2 linked regions of the Methylovirgula sp. 4M-Z18 genome follow. The protein of the gene in region 2 interacts with the protein of the main gene of each other region in a pairwise test. Links are inferred from orthologs where the notes say so. Each region holds a gene or a part of one and is shown on either strand. Other genes may lie near its edges.

The links.
Region 1: the proteins of hflK (region 2) and ftsH interact in binary tests that used the Escherichia coli proteins (3 or more experiments, as listed by UniProt). The link is inferred for Methylovirgula sp. 4M-Z18 from one-to-one orthologs.

What each region holds. Positions count from the first base shown.
Region 1 is NZ_CP149574.1:20,505-27,499, forward strand. The notes cover bases 1,825-4,719. They hold ftsH (ATP-dependent zinc metalloprotease FtsH), read right to left. Parts: upstream 4,294-4,719; coding sequence 2,356-4,293; downstream 1,825-2,355. Other genes in these bases: V9T28_RS00115 (hypothetical protein), read right to left, coding at 1,921-2,289; tilS (tRNA lysidine(34) synthetase TilS), read right to left, coding at 4,618-4,719. In the rest of the region: glmM (phosphoglucosamine mutase), read right to left, coding at 1-1,336; more of tilS, read right to left, coding at 4,720-5,655; tol-pal system protein YbgF, read right to left, coding at 5,649-6,746. UniProt on the Escherichia coli protein: Acts as a processive, ATP-dependent zinc metallopeptidase for both cytoplasmic and membrane proteins. Plays a role in the quality control of integral membrane proteins.
Region 2 is NZ_CP149574.1:1,418,941-1,426,013, forward strand. Bases 2,890-5,862 are described here. They hold hflK (FtsH protease activity modulator HflK), read left to right. Parts: upstream 2,890-3,806; coding sequence 3,807-4,919; downstream 4,920-5,862. Other genes in these bases: V9T28_RS06410 (thymidylate synthase), read left to right, coding at 2,890-3,193; V9T28_RS06415 (dihydrofolate reductase), read left to right, coding at 3,190-3,699; hflC (protease modulator HflC), read left to right, coding at 4,916-5,803. In the rest of the region: V9T28_RS06395 (pseudouridine synthase), read right to left, coding at 1-1,516; V9T28_RS06400 (nucleoside deaminase), read left to right, coding at 1,605-2,036; V9T28_RS06405 (DUF2093 domain-containing protein), read left to right, coding at 2,118-2,384; more of V9T28_RS06410, read left to right, coding at 2,399-2,889; V9T28_RS06430 (Do family serine endopeptidase), read left to right, coding at 5,880-7,073.

The sequences.
Region 1 (6,995 bases), 1.4 Mb from region 2 along the record:
TCGACGGTTTGGCGATGGCCTCGCAAATGTCGTCGACCACCGATTCGACGAGGTCGTGGTCGTCGCCTTCGCCCATCACGCGGATGAGCGGTTCGGTGCCGGAGGGCCGGATGACGAGGCGGCCGTTCTTGCCGAGCTTGGCGCGCGCCGCATCGATCGCCTTGACGACATGATCGTCCTTCAAGGCCTGCGTGCTGGTGCGCACATTCTTGAGAATTTGCGGCAGCGGCTCGAATCTCTGGCACACTTCGCTCACTGGCCGGCCGACGCGTTTGAGCACCGAGAGAAGCTGCAGCGCCGCCACCAGCCCGTCGCCGGTGGTCGAATAGTCCGACATGATGATGTGGCCGGATTGCTCGCCGCCGAGGTTGTAGCCGTGCTCGCGCATGTGTTCGAGCACGTAGCGGTCGCCGACCGCGGTGCGCGCCAGACTGAGGCCCAAGCCTTCGAGATAGCGCTCCAAACCGAGGTTGGACATGACAGTCGCGACGATGCCGGGTTTTGCCAGAAGACCATCGTCCTTCCAGCTCTGGGCGATCACCGCCATCAATTGGTCGCCATCGACCAAATGGCCCTTTTCGTCGACGATCAGCACGCGGTCGGCGTCACCGTCGAGGGCGATGCCGATGTCGGCACGCATCTCGCGCACCTTATGCGCGAGGGCCGCCGGCGCGGTCGAGCCGACGTCACGGTTGATGTTGAGGCCGTCCGGATCGACGCCGAGCGAGAAGACTTCTGCCCCGAGTTCCCACAGGGCCTCGGGTGCGACCTTGTAGGCGGCGCCATTGGCGCAGTCGACCACGATGCGCAGGCCTTCGAGCGAAAGCTGGCGCGGCAGGGTGCGTTTGGCAAATTCGATATAACGGGCCTTGGCGTCATCGACGCGGCGAGCGCGGCCGATGTCGGCGGATTTGGCGAGGCGCAATTTGACCTCTCCGTCGAGGATCGCCTCGATCCGGGCCTGCACCTCGTCGGATAGCTTGTAGCCGTCCGCGGTGAAGAGCTTGATGCCATTGTCCTCATAGGCATTGTGCGATGCCGAGATCATCACGCCGACGTCGGCGCGCATCGAGCGGGTGAGCATGGCCACCGCCGGCGTCGGCACCGGGCCGAGCAGCAGCACGTCCATGCCGACCGAGGTGAAGCCGGCGACCAGGGCATATTCGATCATATAGCCCGAGAGCCGTGTGTCCTTGCCGATCACCACCCGATGGCGATGTTCGCCGTGTTCGAACACCATGCCGGTGGCCTGGCCGACTTTCATGGCGAGTTCGGGGGTGATCGTTCCGTTGGCGCGGCCACGAATGCCGTCGGTGCCAAAATATTTACGCGACATGAACCGAAATATCCTTGAACTTCATCAGTGTCATCTAAGACTTCGACTCCCCGGCGGCACGACGCGGCCGGTCGGATTTGAACGGCGAGGTGAGGGGTCGGTAAGTTACCCCGAACCACCCCTTGCAGCCGCACGGCGTCCCGTCCCGCCGTGCCGGCAAACCACCAGACCTCTCACCTCTGCTCACCTCTTAAGGAAGTGAGCTGCAGCACGCGTTTCGTATCCGGTCAATCCGCTTCAGCTTTCAAAGGTCCCCAAGCCAGCGTGGCCGATTCGAAACCTTGCAGCGATGCTTCTTATACTGCGAGTTTAGCACAAAGACTGTTCACATTCTGTTACGGTTTGCGTGGAGCGGGAAAAAGCCAAAATACATTCGCCGGAAGATCGAGAATTCACCGTCTGCTCGACCCAGATTCTCGACAATTCTTCATCACGCCCCCTGACGGGACTTTGTTTTGCAAAAATGCAATTGTGTGAAGATGATCACGCATAGCCTTGCGTCAGCGCCTTAAAAGGACAGCGATTCGTGAGCGACGAATGCGCAGGGGCAAGGGAGAGAGATGGTAACGGCTCGGCATCCGCAATTACCCGATCCGCTTCGGGGCAATGCGCTTATACTCGCCGGAGGCTTCGTGCTCTGGATGGTCTTGCTCGGCGCGGCTTGGATCAACGGTGGTTTTCGGGATGACGCACCGCCGATGAAAGGGGATAAGGTTGCCATCGTCAAGGGCGACAACCTTGCATGCGTCGCCGCGATCGAAGCCGCGAAACGGCGTGAGGTCGAGCATTACGTCGAACGGACGCTGGCCATTCTCGAAGGTCCGCACGCCAAAAATCCCTACAGATGCCTTGCCAAACTCCAAGCGGCGCACCTCGACACCATGCGCCAGCTGAACGAAGAAGATTGCAATGCCGTAGAGGCGGACACGCGAATTATAGGTTTCACGTTTCACGGCTAGACCGATGGCGATTTCGACTCGCCGCAAAAAAGGCCCGGATAACCGGGCCTTTTGTCGTTCTTACGCTTGGGGCTGGGGATGCGGCTCGATCCCCCCGCCGTCGGGGAAGGCGCGCGGCTTGCCGGCCGTCGGCACGCTCGAGACGCGCGGTGCAGGCACTTTGACGTCGTCGCCGCGGGACGGCGGCTTGCCGTTCAACATGTCCTTGATTTCGTCGCCCGTCAGCGTCTCGTATTCGAGCAGGCCCTTGGCCAGGGTGATGAAATCCTCGTGCTTATCCGTCAGGATACGGCGCGCTTCGGCATAGGCAGTCTCGATCAGGCGGCGCACTTCCTGGTCGATCTTCTGCGAGGTCGCCTCGGAAATATTGTGCTGCTTGCCCATCGAATAGCCGAGGAACACTTCTTCCTGGTTCTCGCCGTAAGCTACGGTGCCGAGCAGGTCGGAGAAGCCCCAGCGCGTGACCATGGCCTTGGCCAGCTTGGTCGCCTGGTCGATATCCGACTGGGCGCCCGAGGTGATGTTTTCCTTGCCGAAGGTGAGTTCTTCGGCGACGCGGCCGCCCATCATGATGGTCAGGCGCGAGGTCATCCACTTGAACTTGTAGGAATAGCGGTCGCCTTCCGGCAATTGCATCACCATGCCGAGGGCGCGGCCGCGCGGGATGATCGTCGCCTTGTGCAGCGGGTCGGCCAGCGGCACGTTCAGGGCGCAGATGGCATGGCCGGCCTCGTGATAGGCGGTCAGTTCCTTCTCTTCCTGCGTCATCACGTTGGAGCGCCGCTCGGCGCCCATCATGATCTTGTCCTTGGCGTCCTCGAATTCGGCCATGGTGACGACACGCTTCGAGCGCCGGGCGGCGAGCAAGGCCGCCTCGTTGACGAGATTCATCAGGTCGGCGCCCGAGAAGCCCGGGGTGCCGCGCGCAACGGTCTTCAAATCCACATCCGGCGCCAGCGGCACCTTGCGGGCGTGAACGCGCAGGATCTTCTCGCGGCCGGTCACGTCCGGATTCGAGACCACGATCTGACGGTCGAATCGGCCGGGCCGCAGCAGCGCGGGGTCGAGCACGTCGGGACGGTTGGTCGCGGCGATGATGATGATGCCTTCGTTGGTTTCGAAACCGTCCATCTCGACGAGCAATTGGTTGAGCGTCTGTTCGCGCTCGTCGTTGCCGCCCCCTAAGCCGGCGCCGCGATGGCGGCCGACCGCGTCGATTTCGTCGATGAAGATGATGCACGGGGCATTCTTCTTGGCCTGGTCGAACATGTCGCGCACGCGGCTGGCGCCGACGCCGACGAACATCTCGACGAAGTCCGAGCCGGAAATCGTGAAGAAGGGCACATTGGCTTCGCCGGCCACCGCGCGGGCGGTCAGGGTCTTACCCGTGCCGGGCGGGCCGACGAGCAGCACGCCGCGCGGAATCCGGCCGCCCAGGCGCTGGAACTTCTGCGGGTCACGCAGGAATTCGACGATTTCCTGCAAATCTTCCTTCGCCTCGTCGATACCGGCAACATCCTCGAAGGTCACGCGGCCATGCGCCTCGGTGAGCAATTTGGCCTTGGATTTGCCAAAACCCATGGCCTTGCCGCCGGCGCCCTGCATCTGGCGCGACAGGAAGATCCACATGGCGACGAGCGCGATCAGCGGCAGGCCGTTCACCAGGACGGCGGCGATCCACGAGCTGCTCTCGGACGGTTCCTTCACCGTGACCGAAACGCCCTTGTCCACTCCGTTCAGCTTGTCGGCAAAATCGAAATTGGAATTGCTCGGGGCCGTGGTGTTGAACGCCTGGCTGTCCTTGAAGTGGCCCGTCACATCTTGACCGGTGATCGTGATGTCCTTCACGTCGCCGGCCTTCGCCCGGGTGATCAGTTCGCTATAGTTGATTTCCTTCGACTGGGAGTGACCGTCGGTTCCTCGAAACAGCGCCACCAGCGCGACCAGCAGAACAACGATGACAACCCAGAGGGCGAAATTCCGGAAGTTCGGATTCATTACTAAAAACACCCATACTCGGGGTTGAACGATGGCGCACCGCGTCAAGCGCAGTCATTTGCCTCAAAAGCTAATTTAGGCTCTCGCTATCCCTTTGCCAAGGGAAGCGGACCTGTTGCTTGCACGTGAAACCGTCGAGATCAAGCTTTATCGGCCGTGCCCGTTCTGAATTTGTACGCCCCTGATCGCGTGGACGGCTGTGGTTTTCGGAAAATTCCCTAGTTTTTACAAGGCGAAAGGCCTCGTCAAAGCGGGCGCCTCGTGCCGTCGGACGTGTGCTGCGCGCATAAGAGATTTTGCAGCGATTCGGCGGCGACCGATGATTTATCCCGGCATCCCACGCCGGCGCGGCCCTTCGCGGACCATCGTCAATCGCCCGTCTTGCGTCAATGTGAAAAGCGCGCCGCCCAAGGTGCGGCGGAACGGCTCTTGCCCGTCGAAGGCGCTGCTCAATTGCGCGGCGAAATCCTCGATGCGCTCCAGGCGCGGCGCGCGCCATTCCGGATCGTCGCCGAAGAATTCCCGTAAGGCGAAAGTGACGAGACGGGTCAGCACTTCGAAGGGTTGGCGCGCGAGTTCCGCTGCATCGTAAACGCGGCGCTCCGTGAGCACTTCGATGACGGCCGCCGCGTGCGCGTGGCGGGCGAGGGCGGCGAGGGTTTCGTCCCAGCGCGCGAGCCTTTGGCTCAATGTCGCGAGCCGAGCGGCGGTAAGTCCTTCCGCCGCCAGTTGCGGCATCAGAGTGCGCCAGCGGCTGCGGGCAAACCGTGGGTCCGCATTGGAGGGATCCTGCACATAGGTCCAGCCGCTGGCCGCGCAGGTGGCGACGAGCCGGGCTTTGGCGATGGCGAGGAACGGCCGCACGTGGGTGAGCGACCGGCGCTGCGTCGTCGCCTGCATGCCGATGAGACCGGCCGGGCCTGACCCACGCGCCATGCGCATCAGGATCGTTTCGGCCTGGTCGTCCAGCGTGTGCGCGGTGACGAGATGGGTCGCATCCTGCCGCAGCGCGAACCGGTCAAGCAAATCGTAGCGCGCCGCCCGCGCCGCATCCTGCAGGCCGGTCGTGGGCTTTTCGCCTTCCCAGGTGAGAATTGTATGCGGCAGGCCGAGCTGCGCGGCGGCATGGCCGACCTCTTCGGCCTCGGCCCGCGCCTCGGGCCGCAACGCGTGGTCGACGGTCGCGACGATGAGCGGCGGCACGGCTTGCTGCGCCTGCCACAGCGCAGCCAGATGCATCAAGGCAATGGAATCCGGACCGCCCGATACGGCGAGAACGATTTTCTTGGCCTCCACCAGCGGTGCGAACAAGTCGGCGCATTCCGCGAGGCCGAGCGGGGCCTCGGATTCAGGCTTTAGCACCCGACGCGCTTATATTCGCGGTCGGCGCCGGACCGGATCGATGGCGCCGCGTTCGGATAGCGGCGGCCTACTTCCTGGAAGGTCGCGCAGGCCTGTTCCTTCGCGCCGAGCGCATCGAGCGACGTGCCCAGATGCAAGAGGCTTTCCGGCGCCCGCGGCGCATTGGGATAGTCGGTCGTGAATTTCAAAAATTGTTCCGCCGCCTCGCGATGCCGTCCCTCACGGAAATAGGCTTGCGCCAGATAATACGTGGCGTCCGGTACCATCCGGTCCTTCGGATTCTTGGCGATGAAATCCTTGAAGGCGTTTTCCGCTTCGGCGAGCTGGCCGAGCTTGTATTGGCTGACGGCCATATCATAGTCGCTGCGGCCGCCTCCGGGAGAGATGGGTTGCCCGACCGTGCCGGAGGCCGGTTGCACGCCGGGCGCCGACAGGTCCATCGGACCGCTTGCGACCACCGGTCCGCCCGGCGTGTTGCTGCGCAGCGGAGCGGAGGGCTGGGTGGTGCCAAGCTGCCGGGGCGCGCCCGGGGCGTTGGGCAGCGCATTCGGATCGAAGGCGTCGCCGCGATGCACGCCGGTGACGACGCCGGGCTGCGGCTGCGGATTGTCGTCGGCGACGACGGGTCCCTGACCCTGCGGCGGCGTCACCGCGCCGGTCTGCACGCCGGGCTCCGGATCTGACAATTCGGTTCTTTTGCCCGGTACGCGGGCCGCACCGCTGCCTTTGCCGTTTTGCAGATCCTGGAAGCGGAAATCGATGTCCTGCTGCATCTTGCGCATCTGGTCGTCGAGCCGGCGCTGCTGGAATTGCAATTGCTCGATCTGCCCGGTCAGATCGCGCATTTCGTTTTCGAGATGGCCGAGGCGCACGGTCATGTTGCTGCCGTCGTCATCCTGGGTCTGCTGATATTGGTCGCCGCCGCCCGGCACGTCGGCCGGCGGCCGGCCGAACAATTGCGCCATCTGCACGCGCGCCTGGCCCATCTGCGTTTCGAGCGCGTTCATCCGGGCATTGGCGTCCTGCGCCAGGGCGGCGCCGGGCAGGGCGAGCAGCAGCGCGGCGAAAGCAGGAGCCGAAATCCGGCGCATAGTCCGATGAAATCTCAACATTGTGTCGTCAGTCCCAGAAGGAAATATTGGCGTGCTTATCATAAAGTCGGCAGTTCGGCCAAAATTTGGTTCCGGTATGGCTGATTGGCGGCAAGCTGCGGCAGTTCGGTGCAAATCGTCGCAGGCCCTTAGCGGATGGCAGCGATGCGTTGCCTCGGCTGGCGAGCCAGTGCGAACGCGTCCATAAAGCTTCAAACTCCTCCATCTTCAACATTTTAAACGTCCCAA
Region 2 (7,073 bases):
GCTCGGCGCGCAGCACGGAGATATGTTTGCGTTTGCCGCGCTCAGGTTTCTCGCGCCGAGGCGCCTCTTCTTCCTGAAAGCGGGCAAATCTCTCGCGACCGCCACGCTCCGGCGGCGGCTCGCGCTGCGGCCGCAATTCGGCGATCGGCTTGGGCAATTCGAGCGGCCCGTCGAAATCGCATTTGGCTTCCTGGGCGAGTTCCTCGCCCAATTGCTCCTGCAAGATGCGGGTGCTGATTTCTTGCGTCGCGCCCTCGGCGAGGTCGCCGAGTTGGAACGGGCCGAAGCTCAGGCGGATCAGGCGGTTCACGAAAAGTCCGAGATGCTCCAACACGCGTTTGATTTCACGGTTCTTGCCTTCGCGCAGGCCCATCGTCAGCCACACATTGTGGCCCTGCTGGCGGTCCATGCGCGCTTCGATCCCGGCATAATGAATGCCGTCGATCGTCACGCCTTCGCTCAATTTGTCGAGCTGAGCCTGATCGGTTTCACCATTGGCGCGGACGCGGTAGCGGCGCAGCCAGCCGGTTTCCGGAAGTTCGAGCACGCGCTTGAGGCCGCCGTCGTTGGTCAGCAGCAGGAGGCCCTCGGTGTTGATGTCGAGGCGCCCCACGGTCACGAGACGCGGCAGGTCTTTCGGCAGCGCGTCGAAAATAGTCGGCCGGCCTTCCGGGTCTCTTGCCGTCGTCACCGTGCCGCGCGGCTTGTGGAACAGGAAGAGGCGGGTGCGCATGCGCGTGGCGATCGGCTTGCCGTCGACCACAATCTTGTCTTCCGGCTTCACGTTCACGGCGGGACTCGTCAGCGTCACGCCATTGATGCTCACGCGGCCTTCCGCGATCCAGCTCTCAGCATCGCGGCGCGACGCCACGCCGGCGCGCGCCATTACTTTGGCGATGCGCTCCTCGCCCTCTTCACGCGCAAAGGTGCGGGGCTGCTGCTGGGCCTTGCGTGCCGCATAGTCGCGGCGCGGCTTGTCGGCGCGCTCGTGCTTGGCGATGTAATCGCTTCTCTTGCTGGGGGCGCGTTTCGCGCCAAAGCTGCGCTCGCCGTCGCGTTTTGCTAAGGACTTTGCCGGGCGCTCGCCTTCGGCCGTGCGCTCGGACTTGGCGATATAATCGCCTCTTTTGCTGGGTGGACGCTTTGCGTCGAAGCTGCGTTCGCCGTCGCGTTTCGCAAAGGACCTTGCCGGGCGCTCACCTTCGGCGGCGCGCTCGCGCTTGGCGACATACTCGCCTCTTTTGCCGGGTGGACGTTTTGCGTCGAAGCTGCGCTCGCCGTCGCGTTTCGCAAAGGATCTTCCGGGACGCTCACCCTCGGTGGCGCGCTCTTTGCGCTTCGGGCCCGTCTTGCCGCCGCCCTTGCCATAGGTGGGCATGTCACCTTCGCCGCGCTTGCGGAAGGATTTTTTGTCGTCGCCCTTGGCGGTGAAAGCACGCGGAGGACGGGTGCCGCGCGATGCGCCGCCGCCCGGTTTACGGGGGCCGCGGGTTTTGGAATGATTGGAGTCGCTCATCCTGCCCTGATAGAGCATTTCACGGTCAAGAGGAAACCGCTTTCATGCCGAATTTGACGGGATTTGTTGGTTGAGCGCGCGCGACCCGATGGGAATTGCCTTCGAGGAAGCCCGTGCCGCCGCCGCGCGTGGCGAGGTGCCGGTCGGCGCGGTCATCGTGCGGAACGGCGACGTGCTGGCGCGCGCCGGCAACCGCACCCTGCTCGACCGCGACCCGACCGCCCATGCGGAAATGCTCGCCATCCGCGAGGCGGCGCACGTGCTCGGTTCGGAGCGGCTGATCGGCTGCGACCTCTATGTGACCCTCGAGCCCTGCGCCATGTGCGCCGCCGCCATTTCCTTCGCCCGGATCCGCCGTCTCTATTTCGCCGCCGCCGACCCGAAGGGCGGGGCGGTGGAGCATGGGCCGAGGTTTTTTGCGCAGGCGACCTGCCATCATCAGCCTGAGGAGGTGATAGGGGGCTTGCGCGAGAGCGAGGCGGCCGAGTTGTTGCGGGAGTTCTTCAAGGAGCGGCGGTGACGGCCACCGTTTCGCTTTTTGTTGTTCTTTGTCGCCAACATCACTATTTCTTGGTCAAGACTTTTACCCGAAGAGCTCCCTATGAACCGTTTTGAACGCCGCCCGCCGATGCCGGGCGAGGCCGAAGTGCAGTATCTCGATGGCGATTTCCGTGTGATCCGGCCCGGAAAATTCGTTTGCTGCGGCGTGACCGGCGAACATATCCCACTGGAATCGCTGCGCTATTGGAGCGTCGACCGGCAGGAGGCCTATGCCAGTCCCGAGGCGGTTTTGCAACGGCTGGGGAGAGCCGTGCAAAGCGAGGGCGCGGCGGAGCGAATCGCTGTAAACAAGGGGGCCCAGGAATAAGGAGCCGCGTCCCGATGCGCGCCTATCTCGATCTTTTGCAGCACGTCCTCGACCACGGCGCGGTCAAGACCGACCGGACCGGCACGGGTACGCGATCCGTGTTCGGCTACCAGATGCGCTTTGATCTTGGACAGGGCTTTCCGCTGGTCACGACCAAGAAATTGCATCTGAAATCGATCGTCCACGAGCTTTTGTGGTTCTTGGCCGGTGACACCAACATCGCCTATCTGAAGGCGCATGGGGTGAGCATCTGGGACGAGTGGGCCGACGCCAATGGCAACCTCGGGCCCGTCTATGGCCACCAATGGCGGTCGTGGGCTGGGGCCGACGGCCAGACCTATGATCAGATCCGCCAAGTCCTCGCCGACATCAAGCGCGCGCCGGATTCCCGCCGCCTCATCGTCTCAGCCTGGAACGTCGCCGACATTGCGAAGATGAAGCTCGCGCCGTGCCATTGCCTGTTCCAGTTCTACGTGGCAGACGGCAAATTGTCGTGCCAGCTTTATCAGCGCTCGGCCGACATCGTGCTCGGCGTGCCGTTCAACATCGCGTCCTATGCGCTGCTCACCCATATGATGGCGCAAGTGTGCGGCCTGGAGGTCGGCGAGTTCATCCATACGCTGGGGGACGCGCATATCTATTCCAACCATTTCGAACAGGCGCGGCTGCAACTCACCCGAACGCCGCGCCCGTTGCCGCGGCTGGCGCTCAATCCCGAGGTCAAGTCGCTGTTCGACTTCACCTACGACGACATCACGATTCACGATTACGATCCCCATCCGGCGATCAAGGCGCCCGTGGCGGTGTGAGCGTCAGAATCACCCTCGTCGTTGCCGTCGCGCACAACGGCGTGATCGGCGGCAATAACCAATTGTTATGGCGCCTCAAATCCGATTTGCGCTATTTTAAGACCGTGACCATGGGTAAGCCGATGGTGATGGGGCGTAAGACGTTTCATTCGATCGGCAAGCCATTGCCGGGCCGCAAAACCATCGTGGTGACGCGCGATCAGGCTTTTGCTTACGACGGCGTACTGGTTGCCCATGACGTCGATGCGGCGCTTGAACTCGCGGCGCAGGAGGCGCGCGCGTTGGGCGCGGATGAAATCATCATCGCTGGCGGCGGCGAGCTTTACGCGCAACTGATCGGCCGCGCCGACCGTTTGCGCGTGACGGAAGTGGATCTTGCGCCGCAGGGCGACGCGCATTTCCCCAAGATCGATCCGGCGCAATGGCGCGAGATCCGGCGTGAGCCCCATCCGGCCGGGCCGGAGGACGAAGCGGCCTTTTGTTTCGTCGATTACGAGCGGCGGTGAGGGGCTCTCCCTTTCCCGCAACGCGGGACAAAGCCCGCTTCCATTTGCGGTCGGATGCACCAATCCCTATATAGCATCAGCAGTTGAAGCGTGTTGTGGGAGCATCGATGCCCTGGGGCAATCAGAACGGCGGGAACAATGGCGGGCCGTGGCACTCGGGGCCGGGCCCGTGGGGGCAGGGGTCGGGCGGCGGACCGCCGGCCGAGGTCGAGCGCATCCTGCGCGGCGGCCAGGATCGGTTGAAAAATGTCTTCAAGCACGGCGGGTTCAACGGGTTCACCGTCGGCATCTTCTTGCTCGTCGGCATCGCGATTTGGCTCCTCACCGGTTTCTATACCGTGCAGAGCAACGAGGTCGCGCTCAATCAGGTTTTTGGCCGCTATGTCGGCAAGGCCGGGCCGGGCCTCAATTATAATTTCCCCTATCCGGCGGGATCGGTCGTCACGCTGAAGGTGCTCGATCAGAACGCCACCGATGTCGGCTTCGTCTCCCATGACGATGGCCGGCGCAGCGGCACGGCTTTCCCCACCGACGTGCCGGAAGAAAGTCTGATGCTGACGGGCGATGAAAATATTGCCGACGTCAAATTCCGCGTCATTTGGCAGATCGATCCGGCCCATCCGGACGACTATGCCTTCAACATCCGCAATCCCGACGAGACGGTGAAAGCCGTTGCCGAAAGCGCGATGCGGGAAGTGGTCGGGCGGTCGCAGATTCAACGGATCCTGACGGCCGAGCGCACGAATGTCGAACTCTCGACCAGGGACTTGATGGAACGGGTTTTGAACAGCTACCAGGCAGGGGTGCTTATTCGGCAGGTGCAGCTTTTGTCGGTCGATCCGCCGCCTTCGGTGATCGACGCCTTCAAGGCGGTGACGGCTGCCGACCAGGAAAAGCAGCGCCTGAGCAACGAAGCGGAGGCCTACGCCAACCGTGTGGTGCTGGAAGCGCAAGGGCAGGCGGCGGCGATCATCCAGCAGGCGGAAGGCTACCGCGATCAGACGATTGCGGAAGCGAAAGGCCAGACGGCGCAATTCGACCAGGTCTATGCGCAATATAAGAAATCGCCGGTCGTGACGCGCGAACGGCTTTATCTCGAAACGATGGAACGCGTGTTGGGCGGCGCGGACAAGATCATTCTCGACCCGGGCCAGGGGACGAATCTCCTGCCGTTGTTGCCGCTGACCGGCCCGGGGCAGTCGCAAGGAGAAGCCAAATGAGAAGCGGCTTTTCGGGTTTTGCGCTTCTGCTGATTTTGGCCGTGTTCGGCGTGCTGGCGATCACTTTGCTGTTCACGGTCGGCCAGACGCAGCAGGCGCTCGTCATGCGGTTCGGCGAGCCCGTCGCCGGGCGGGGCCTGATCACCGAACCGGGCCTCCATGTCAAATGGCCCTTCATCGAAAATGTCATCTATATCGACAAGCGCATTCTCGATCTCGAAGTGCCGCAACAGGAAGTCACCGCGGCGGACAATCAGCGCCTCGAGGTCGACGCCTTCGTGCGCTACCGCATCACCGACCCGCTGAAGTTCTTCCAGACGCTGGGGACGGTCGGCAACGCGGGCAGCCAATTGTCGTCGCTGCTCTCGTCCTCGCTGCGCCGGGTGCTCGGCGAGGCCAACCTGCCGCAGATCGTGCGCGAGGAGCGGGCTGCGTTGATGCTGCGCATTCGCGATCAGGTGAACGATCAGGCCGCCCGCTACGGCATGACGATCGAGGATGTGCGCATCCGTCGCGCCGACCTGCCGCGCGAAATCTCCGAGGGCGTGTTCGCGCGCATGCGCTCCGAGCGCCAGCGTGAAACGGCCGAGAAGCTCGCGGAAGGTTCGCAGCAATCCTTGACCATCCGCGCGAAAGCCGATCGTGACGTGGTCGTGATCAAGGCCAATGCGCAGCGCCAGGCCGATGAAACGCGCGGCGCGGGCGAAGCCGAGCGCATCCAGATCTTCGCCGACGCGTTCGGCAAGGATCCGGAATTCGCCGCGTTCTACCGATCGATGCGCGCCTATGATGCGGCGCTGAAGCCGGGGACGAAAATGGTGCTGAGCCCGAAGTTGGACTTCTTCCGCTTTTTCAGCAATCCCGAAGGCCAGGCTGCAAAGTGAGCGCCGCGATTTTGCCCTAGTTTAAATTAGTTTATACATCGGACGATGGACACCTGGAGATGAATTTATGGGTCGCATGACACCTCGTATTGCCGCACTGGCCCTGGTGCTGAGCTCGGTGGCCTTGCCTGCCGTTGTCCTTGCGCCGGCACCGGTCCTGGCGCGCGGCCCCGATTCTCTCGCCGATCTGGCGGACAGCGTGGTCGATGCCGTGGTCAATATTTCCGCGACGCAAAAGTCCGAGCCGAAAGTGGCCGAAGGCGACACGCCCGACGCCGGACCGGACTCGCCGTTCAACGATCTGTTCGATCAGTTCTTCAAGAACCAGAACCGCGGCGGCAAGCCCGATGAAGGCACGCCGCACGGCCATCACGGGACGTCGCTCGGCTCCGGCTTCGTCATCGATTCCGCCGGCATCATCATCACCAACAACCACGTCATCGAAGGCGCCAACGACATCACCGTCATCTTCACCGACGGCTCGAAACTGAAGGCCGACATTGTCGGCAAGGACGAGAAGGTCGACGTCGCGGTCCTGCGCGTGAAGCCGGAGAAACCCTTGAAGGCGGTGAAGTTCGGCGACAGCGACAAGGCGCGGGTCGGCGACTGGGTGATGGCGGTCGGCAATCCGTTCGGTCTCGGCGGCACAGTCACGGCGGGTATCGTGTCGGCCCGCAACCGCAATATCGATAGCGGTCCTTACGACAATTACATCCAGACCGACGCGGCGATCAACAAGGGCAATTCCGGCGGTCCGCTGTTTAACATGAATGGCGAGGTGATCGGCATCAATACCGCCATTCTGTCGCCGACGGGCGGCTCGGTCGGCATCGGCTTCGCGACCCCGGCCAATACGGTCATGCCTGTGATCGATCAGCTCCAAAAATTCGGCGAGACGCGGCGCGGCTGGCTTGGCGTGAAGATTCAGAATGTCGATGATGCGATCGCCGAAAGCCTGAGCCTGAGCGGCGCGCATGGCGCCCTCATCGCGGGGGTCGATGACAAGGGCCCGGCCAAGCCCGCCGGGCTCGAACCGGGCGATGTGATCGTGAAATTCGACGGCAAGGACGTGAAGGACTCGCACGATCTGCCGAAGATTGTGGCCGCTACGCCGGTCGGCAAGGAAGTCGAGATCGTCGTGATCCGCAAGGGCCAGGAGCTGACGAAGAAAGTCACGCTCGGCCGCCTTGAGGACAGCGATGTGAAAGTTGCGTCCAACACCACGTCCGGCAAACCGGATGCGAAATCGGACACCAGCGTCAAAAAGATC